DNA from 3 places in the Brevibacillus sp. NRRL NRS-603 genome. Region 1 is predicted to be linked to each of the others. Evidence: a T-box and tRNA genes for the amino acid it is inferred to sense, from the RefSeq annotation. Region 1 holds a T-box; the other regions hold tRNA genes.
The links. A T-box is a leader RNA that pairs with one kind of tRNA and senses whether it is charged. The one in region 1 lies ahead of leuS (leucine--tRNA ligase), so its partner is inferred to be a tRNA-Leu.
Positions count from the first base shown of each region.

Region 2: it has a tRNA-Leu gene. The T-box ahead of leuS (leucine--tRNA ligase) is inferred to sense a tRNA for this amino acid. The anticodon was not compared.
Region 3: it has a tRNA-Leu gene. The T-box ahead of leuS (leucine--tRNA ligase) is inferred to sense a tRNA for this amino acid. The anticodon was not compared.

Region 1 is NZ_PXZN01000013.1:400,042-402,286, reverse strand. It holds gene leuS (leucine--tRNA ligase) at 1-1,465, opposite strand, end outside; T-box leader at 1,597-1,842, opposite strand; gene C7R94_RS13825 (class I SAM-dependent DNA methyltransferase) at 1,882-2,245, opposite strand, start outside.
Region 2 is NZ_PXZN01000020.1:447-2,691, forward strand. It holds tRNA gene C7R94_RS18410 (tRNA-Met) at 3-79, shown strand; tRNA gene C7R94_RS18415 (tRNA-Asp) at 157-233, shown strand; tRNA gene C7R94_RS18420 (tRNA-Phe) at 275-347, shown strand; tRNA gene C7R94_RS18425 (tRNA-Trp) at 355-428, shown strand; tRNA gene C7R94_RS18430 (tRNA-His) at 456-531, shown strand; tRNA gene C7R94_RS18435 (tRNA-Gln) at 558-632, shown strand; tRNA gene C7R94_RS18440 (tRNA-Gly) at 640-715, shown strand; tRNA gene C7R94_RS18445 (tRNA-Cys) at 744-817, shown strand; tRNA gene C7R94_RS18450 (tRNA-Leu) at 826-907, shown strand; gene C7R94_RS18455 (purine/pyrimidine permease) at 1,035-2,245, shown strand, end outside.
Region 3 is NZ_PXZN01000016.1:230-2,474, forward strand. It holds tRNA gene C7R94_RS15325 (tRNA-Glu) at 3-76, shown strand; tRNA gene C7R94_RS15330 (tRNA-Val) at 110-185, shown strand; tRNA gene C7R94_RS15335 (tRNA-Met) at 264-340, shown strand; tRNA gene C7R94_RS15340 (tRNA-Asp) at 417-493, shown strand; tRNA gene C7R94_RS15345 (tRNA-Thr) at 594-669, shown strand; tRNA gene C7R94_RS15350 (tRNA-Tyr) at 677-761, shown strand; tRNA gene C7R94_RS15355 (tRNA-Lys) at 770-845, shown strand; tRNA gene C7R94_RS15360 (tRNA-Leu) at 911-997, shown strand; tRNA gene C7R94_RS15365 (tRNA-Gly) at 1,017-1,092, shown strand; tRNA gene C7R94_RS15370 (tRNA-Arg) at 1,099-1,172, shown strand; tRNA gene C7R94_RS15375 (tRNA-Pro) at 1,208-1,284, shown strand; tRNA gene C7R94_RS15380 (tRNA-Leu) at 1,310-1,397, shown strand; tRNA gene C7R94_RS15385 (tRNA-Gly) at 1,412-1,485, shown strand; gene C7R94_RS15390 (sensor histidine kinase) at 1,778-2,245, opposite strand, start outside.

The DNA.
Region 1 (2,245 bases):
TGTTTGTCTCACGGCGCGCTTTCATGCCTGTTTCCGGATCGACAGTGTTAACCCAATCCGAGATGTTTGCCAATGGCGATTCACCTGTACCGGATGGTTTGATTTCTTTTGTTTTTGGCAACATGATTGGCAGTTCGGATTCTGGAACGACTTTCATCGTGCCGTCTTCCAGATGGAGAATCGGAATTGGCTCACCCCAGTAGCGTTGACGGCTGAACAGCCAGTCACGCAGACGGTACGTTACCTTGCGATTTCCTTTGCCTTCCGCTTCCAGCCACTCGATCATTTTGCTGATAGCCTGTTCTTTGTTCAAACCATCGAGCATGCCGGAGTTGATGTGCTCTCCGTCGCCTGTATACGCTTCTTTGGAGATATCTCCACCAGCGATTACTTGCTTGATTGGCAGATCGAATGTTTTCGCGAACTCATAGTCGCGTTCGTCGTGGGCTGGAACCGCCATGATAGAGCCTGTTCCGTAGCTGATCAGCACGTAATCCGCAACCCAGATTGGCAGACGCTCGCCGTTAACCGGGTTGATTGCATACGCTCCGGTAAACACTCCTGTCTTTTCTTTCGCCAGATCAGTACGCTCCAGATCGCTCTTGCGCTTCGCTTGATCCAGGTACGCTTCCACTGCTTCTTTTTGCGCTGGTACGGTAATTTGCTCAACCAGCTTGTGCTCAGGAGCCAGTACCGCATAGGTTGCTCCGTAGAGAGTGTCTGGACGAGTTGTAAAGACGGTAAAGGATTCGTCATGGCCTTCGATACCAAAGGTTACTTCTGCCCCTTCAGAACGACCGATCCAGTTGCGTTGCATTTCCTTGATGCTCTCTGGCCAATCCAGTTCATCCAGGTCAGCGAGCAGTCTTTCCGCATACGCAGTAATTTTCAAGACCCATTGTTTCATTGGGCGGCGTTCTACTGGATGTCCGCCACGCTCACTTTTTCCGTCAATGACTTCTTCGTTCGCCAAAACCGTTCCCAAAGCTGGGCACCAGTTTACAGCTACCTCGTCAATATAAGCCAAGCCGTGCTCATACAGCTTCGTAAAAATCCATTGTGTCCACTTGTAGTAATTCGGATCGGTTGTATTGATTTCGCGATCCCAGTCGTAGGAGAATCCGAGTGACTTGATTTGGCGACGGAAGGTGTTGATATTGTGCTCGGTGAATTCTGCCGGATCGTTTCCTGTATCGAGCGCGTACTGCTCCGCTGGCAAACCAAACGCATCCCAGCCCATTGGATGGAGAACGTTATATCCTTGCATCCGCTTCATGCGGGACAAAATATCGGTAGCCGTATAGCCCTCTGGATGTCCTACGTGCAGGCCAGCTCCAGATGGATACGGGAACATGTCGAGTGCATAAAACTTTTTCTTGCCTTCATCCTCGGAGGTTTTGAAGGTCTTGTTCTGCTCCCAATATTGCTGCCACTTCTTTTCGACATTTTGATGACTGAATACCATGGTAAAGCACTCCCATCTTAAAATAGGTGAAGATACGAAAACCTCTATCGAGGATTGCTCAAGGATGAGCGATCGCGTATTAGCGGAATGTTTTCCGTATAAAAAAACCTCACATCCCAGATCGCACTTGCGAAAGGGACGAGAGGTTGTTAACATTCCCGCGGTACCACCCAGATTGGCAAATGACTAAGCATTTGCCCACTTGTTTCATCCGTATCGGGGATAAGCCGCTCACCCTTACACAGTCATGGCGTACATGACCTTGGGGGCAAGTGCTGGGAGGTGAGTTCAGATAGATCCGGGTTGACTTGCACCATCCGTCAACTCTCTGTGAATGCTCGAATCCTATTCCTACTATTCCTCTTAAACGCGTCGAAATCTGTAGTTATAACGCCATTATAGTCAATCCGAACCAATCATGTCAAACTTTTCGGCTTGCGGGCTGAGAAAAATAGGCGCTCACTCGCTTCATGCGGCGGCAAATCCGAATAATCAGCGGTAATGACGATGTCAGTGAAGCCGGCATCTGTAAGCCAACGCATCAGTTGGACAGGCTGGTAAGCCCGTTGCCAATGCTCTTCTTCCATCCGCTCGTAGAATCCGTTTGGCTGACGAATGAAAAACGTTAACTGATGCTCTACCTCTAGTCGCAGCGGGTCGCAATAACATTGCCAAATGTACGAAACTTCATCTTCTACATGTGTGAATGTCTCGTCTCCGAATATGTGCAACATCTTGTACGGACTGTGCACATCAAACAGAAAGCTCCCACCAGGCGCG
Region 2 (2,245 bases), on a different contig from region 1:
ATCGCGGGATGGAGCAGCTCGGTAGCTCGTCGGGCTCATAACCCGAAGGTCGCAGGTTCAAATCCTGCTCCCGCAACCAAATTTTCTACTTGCTCTACGTCGAGTAATCTTCTTGATCAAGTGGGATCGGAGTACCCAGTGGGTGCAACCAAATATGGAGCTGTGGTGAAGTTGGAGTTCACGCCGGTCTGTCACACCGGAGGTCGCGGGTTCGAGTCCCGTCAGCTCCGCCATTTCTAATCAAATGAAATTGGCGCGCAAAGCATGGATATAAGGCTCGGTAGCTCAGTCGGTAGAGCAGAGGACTGAAAATCCTCGTGTCGGCGGTTCGATTCCGTCCCGAGCCACCTTTATAGGGGCATAGTTTAACGGTAGAACGAAGGTCTCCAAAACCTTTGGTGTGGGTTCGATTCCTACTGCCCCTGCCATTTTTCAACACAATAGTAGTAATCATGGCGGTCGTGGCGAAGGGGTTAACGCACCGGATTGTGGCTCCGGCACTCGTGGGTTCAAGTCCCATCGATCGCCCCATAAATTCATAGTTGGGGATTACTTATTGGGGTATAGCCAAGCGGTAAGGCAACGGACTTTGACTCCGTCATTCCTAGGTTCAAATCCTAGTACCCCAGCCATTAAAATGCGGACGTAGCTCAATTGGTAGAGCGTCGCCTTGCCAAGGCGAAGGTCGAGGGTTCGAGACCCTTCGTCCGCTCCATTTCTCAAATTTTTTTACCTTATATCATGGAGGCATAGCCAAGTGGTAAGGCACGGGTCTGCAAAACCCTCACCCCCGGTTCAAATCCGGGTGCCTCCTCCAAAATAATTGCCGGTGTGGCGGAATGGCAGACGCGCGCGACTCAAAATCGTGAGGGAAACCGTGGGGGTTCAAGTCCCTTCACCGGCACCATACTTTTACAAGCTAACCCTGAATGTCAAGATATCTTGATGATTGGGGTTTTTTTCTGCTTTAATATGCACATAGTGTAGACAGGGAAATAGACAACTTGTGTACGTAAAAGGACGAGGTGGTTGAGGTGTTTTATAAACTACAAGACAAGCCGCCAATGGGGATTACGACGCTGTCTGTATTGCAATGGATGATTGTAACTGTTTCCAGCAGTGTGGCGGTACCACTAATGATTGGAGATATGTACGGCTTGCAGGCTGATGAAATTGGAAAGCTGATGCAGCAGACCATGTTTTACATTGGACTCGCTTCACTACTGCAAGTATGGATTGGACACCGCTATCCGATGATAGAAGGTCCGGCTGGACTATGGTGGGGGATCTTTATCATTTTGGCTCAACTCGGAACGAGCATGGGTCTCCATCCACAAGAAATCGGTCAATCCTTTCAAGTGGGTATGATATTAGCAGGTCTACTCTTTTTCATTTTTGGCTTATTAGGCTGGATTGGCAAATTACAGAAGTGGTTTACGCCGCTGGTTTCAGGTACGTATATGATTTTGCTTGCTGTTTCTTTGTGTAGCAACATTCTCACGGGCATGCTCGGTATTGGTTTTCAGCATTCTAAAGAGGTACAACCGGGTGTAGCACTTGTGTCCATAGGGATCGTAGCCCTTGTTGTGTTTATTATGCGGACGAAGCGATTCTCCAGTTTTGCCGTTTTGTTTGGCATGGTTGGGGGCTGGATCGTGTACGCGCTTCTTGGATGGACGGAACCAGTTCGGTCTACTGAGCAATTATTTTCATGGCCTTCTATTTTCTTTTGGGGACCTCCACGCTGGGATTGGGGCGTTGTATTAACGAGTATGCTTACAGGGTTCGTTCTGTTGACAAACCTCATGACGAGTTTGTCGGTCATGGGCAAAGCGACAGACACCGTGCCTACTGAAAAGCAGTACAATCGCGGAGGTATTTTTACAGGGGTATCCCATTTCCTATCTGGCTTGAGCGGTGTGGTAGGCATGATTCCACTTTCCTTGGCAGCAGCGGTGATTCAAACGACGAAAATGGCATCGCGCTTGCCATTTGTGATAGCGATGCTGGGGATGATGCTGATTGGGCTAATTCCCACTGTTGCCCATTTTTTGGCGGCTCTGCCTACTCCGGTGGCATATGCGGCGATGTTCATTTCCTATACGCAACTGCTTGGCTTCGGGTTGAAGGATTACGTGAATGTGAAAATGGACGAACGTACGATTATTGTTGGGGGGAGCTCGCTGCTGGTAGGGATCGGGGTCATGTTCGTACCTGCTGCAGCTTGGCAGCAACTTCCAGCATT
Region 3 (2,245 bases), on a different contig from region 1:
ATGGCCCGTTGGTGAAGCGGTTTAACACAGCAGCCTTTCACGCTGTCATACAGGGGTTCGAATCCCCTACGGGTCACCTAGAAAAATCCCTACATCTAGTAGGTGATTTGGAGGCTTAGCTCAGCTGGGAGAGCATCTGCCTTACAAGCAGAGGGTCGGCGGTTCGATCCCGTCAGCCTCCACCACTAATATCAAAGGGCAAGGAAGGTCAGCTAAAAGCGCCACGTCCTGTGGCAACACTGACACTCAGTCGTCCTGACTATCGCGGGATGGAGCAGCTCGGTAGCTCGTCGGGCTCATAACCCGAAGGTCGCAGGTTCAAATCCTGCTCCCGCAACCAAATTTTCTACTTGCTCTACATCGAGTAATCTTCTTGATCAAGTAGGATCGAGTACCCAGTGGGTGCAACCAAATATGGAGCTGTGGTGAAGTTGGAGTTCACGCCGGTCTGTCACACCGGAGGTCGCGGGTTCGAGTCCCGTCAGCTCCGCCATCTTTCTTAACGAGATGGCATAGTTCATAAAAATGAAAAAGGTTTAACGGAATAAAAAAACGTTGATTTTTCATTAAAGATATGCCATAATTAAAGATATGCCGGTATAGCTCAATTGGTAGAGCACCTGACTTGTAATCAGGGGGTTGTGGGTTCAAGTCCTATTGCCGGCACCATGAAATTGGGGAGATAGTGAAGTGGCTAAACACGGCAGACTGTAAATCTGCTCCCTCCGGGTTCGGCGGTTCGAATCCGTCTCTCCCCACCATTTTTCATGAGCCATTAGCTCAGTTGGTAGAGCATCTGACTTTTAATCAGAGGGTCGAAGGTTCGAGTCCTTCATGGCTCACCAGTTTATATAACCCCAAAAAGTGAAAGTCAGCTTGTTAACAGCTCTGGCTACTTGGATGGGAAAATGCGGTCGTGGCGGAATTGGCAGACGCGCTAGATTCAGGTTCTAGTGGTGGCAACACCGTGGAGGTTCAAGTCCTCTCGACCGCACCAATCAACTTCTTCTTACAATGCGGACGTAGCTCAATTGGTAGAGCGTCGCCTTGCCAAGGCGAAGGTCGAGGGTTCGAGACCCTTCGTCCGCTCCATAACATGTGCCCTTAGCTCAGCTGGATAGAGCGTTTGACTACGAATCAAAAGGTCGGGAGTTCGAATCTCTCAGGGCACGCATCTTCATCTTAAAAAATGAAGATGATAATTAATCGGGAAGTAGCTCAGCTTGGTAGAGTACTTGGCTTGGGACCAAGGGGTCGCAGGTTCGAATCCTGTCTTCCCGACCATGATTTGCCCACGTTTTACAGGTTTGCCGGGGTGGCGGAATGGGCAGACGCAACAGACTTAAAATCTGTCGGGAGTTTCTCCCGTACCGGTTCAAGTCCGGTCCTCGGCACCAGCATCTATTTTGATGCGGGTGTAGTTCAATGGTAGAACTCCAGCCTTCCAAGCTGGTCGCGTGGGTTCGATTCCCATCACCCGCTCCATACATAAAGCAGAGAGCCAATAGGTTCTCTGTTTTTTTTGTGTCTAGGAAAGCTGGCCTATTTTTACTTGAGGCAAAAGTATGAAGGCTTATCCAACAGTTGAATAGATAAGCCTTTGTTCAATACAGGTATAAAAGTTTGTCGAAAGCTGTCTGACGTTTTCTATGGTAGCAACATATGTTTTCGTGTACAGTAAAACTAAGATCGCTTACCGATGAAATTGGTAACGGATCTCTTGCCTTGCCTCCTGCATTGTCAGGGGGCTTTTTTACGTGATTCAAAAAAGAGAGACCTAGAGAGCCTCCATTCTCGGTCCGACTTCCTGGGCATTTGCAATCGGCAGAGAAACGATAAAGCGTGTGCGTTTTTCATTGGAATCACAATGGATCGTGCCTTGATGCTTTTCGATAATATTTTTGCAGATGGACAAGCCAATACCCGTCCCATTTTGTTTAGTCGTAAAGAATGGTTGAAAAAGATTTTCCACGATCTCGGGTGAAATCCTTTCGCCGTTGTTTTCCACACTCAAATAGAGCCATCCATCTGAAGAAGTGGAAATGACATGAATATACTTGTCTGTACGATTTTGCACGGCGTCGATGGCATTGTTTAATAGATTGACGACAACTTGCTTCAAGCCTTCTTCATAACATGCGAGTGAGCAGGGGTGGATTTGTTTTTCAAAACGTATGTTTTCTCCCACTAGGCGAGGCGTAATCAGCATCTCTACTTCTTCAAGCAGTTCTTCTACTTGAACGGT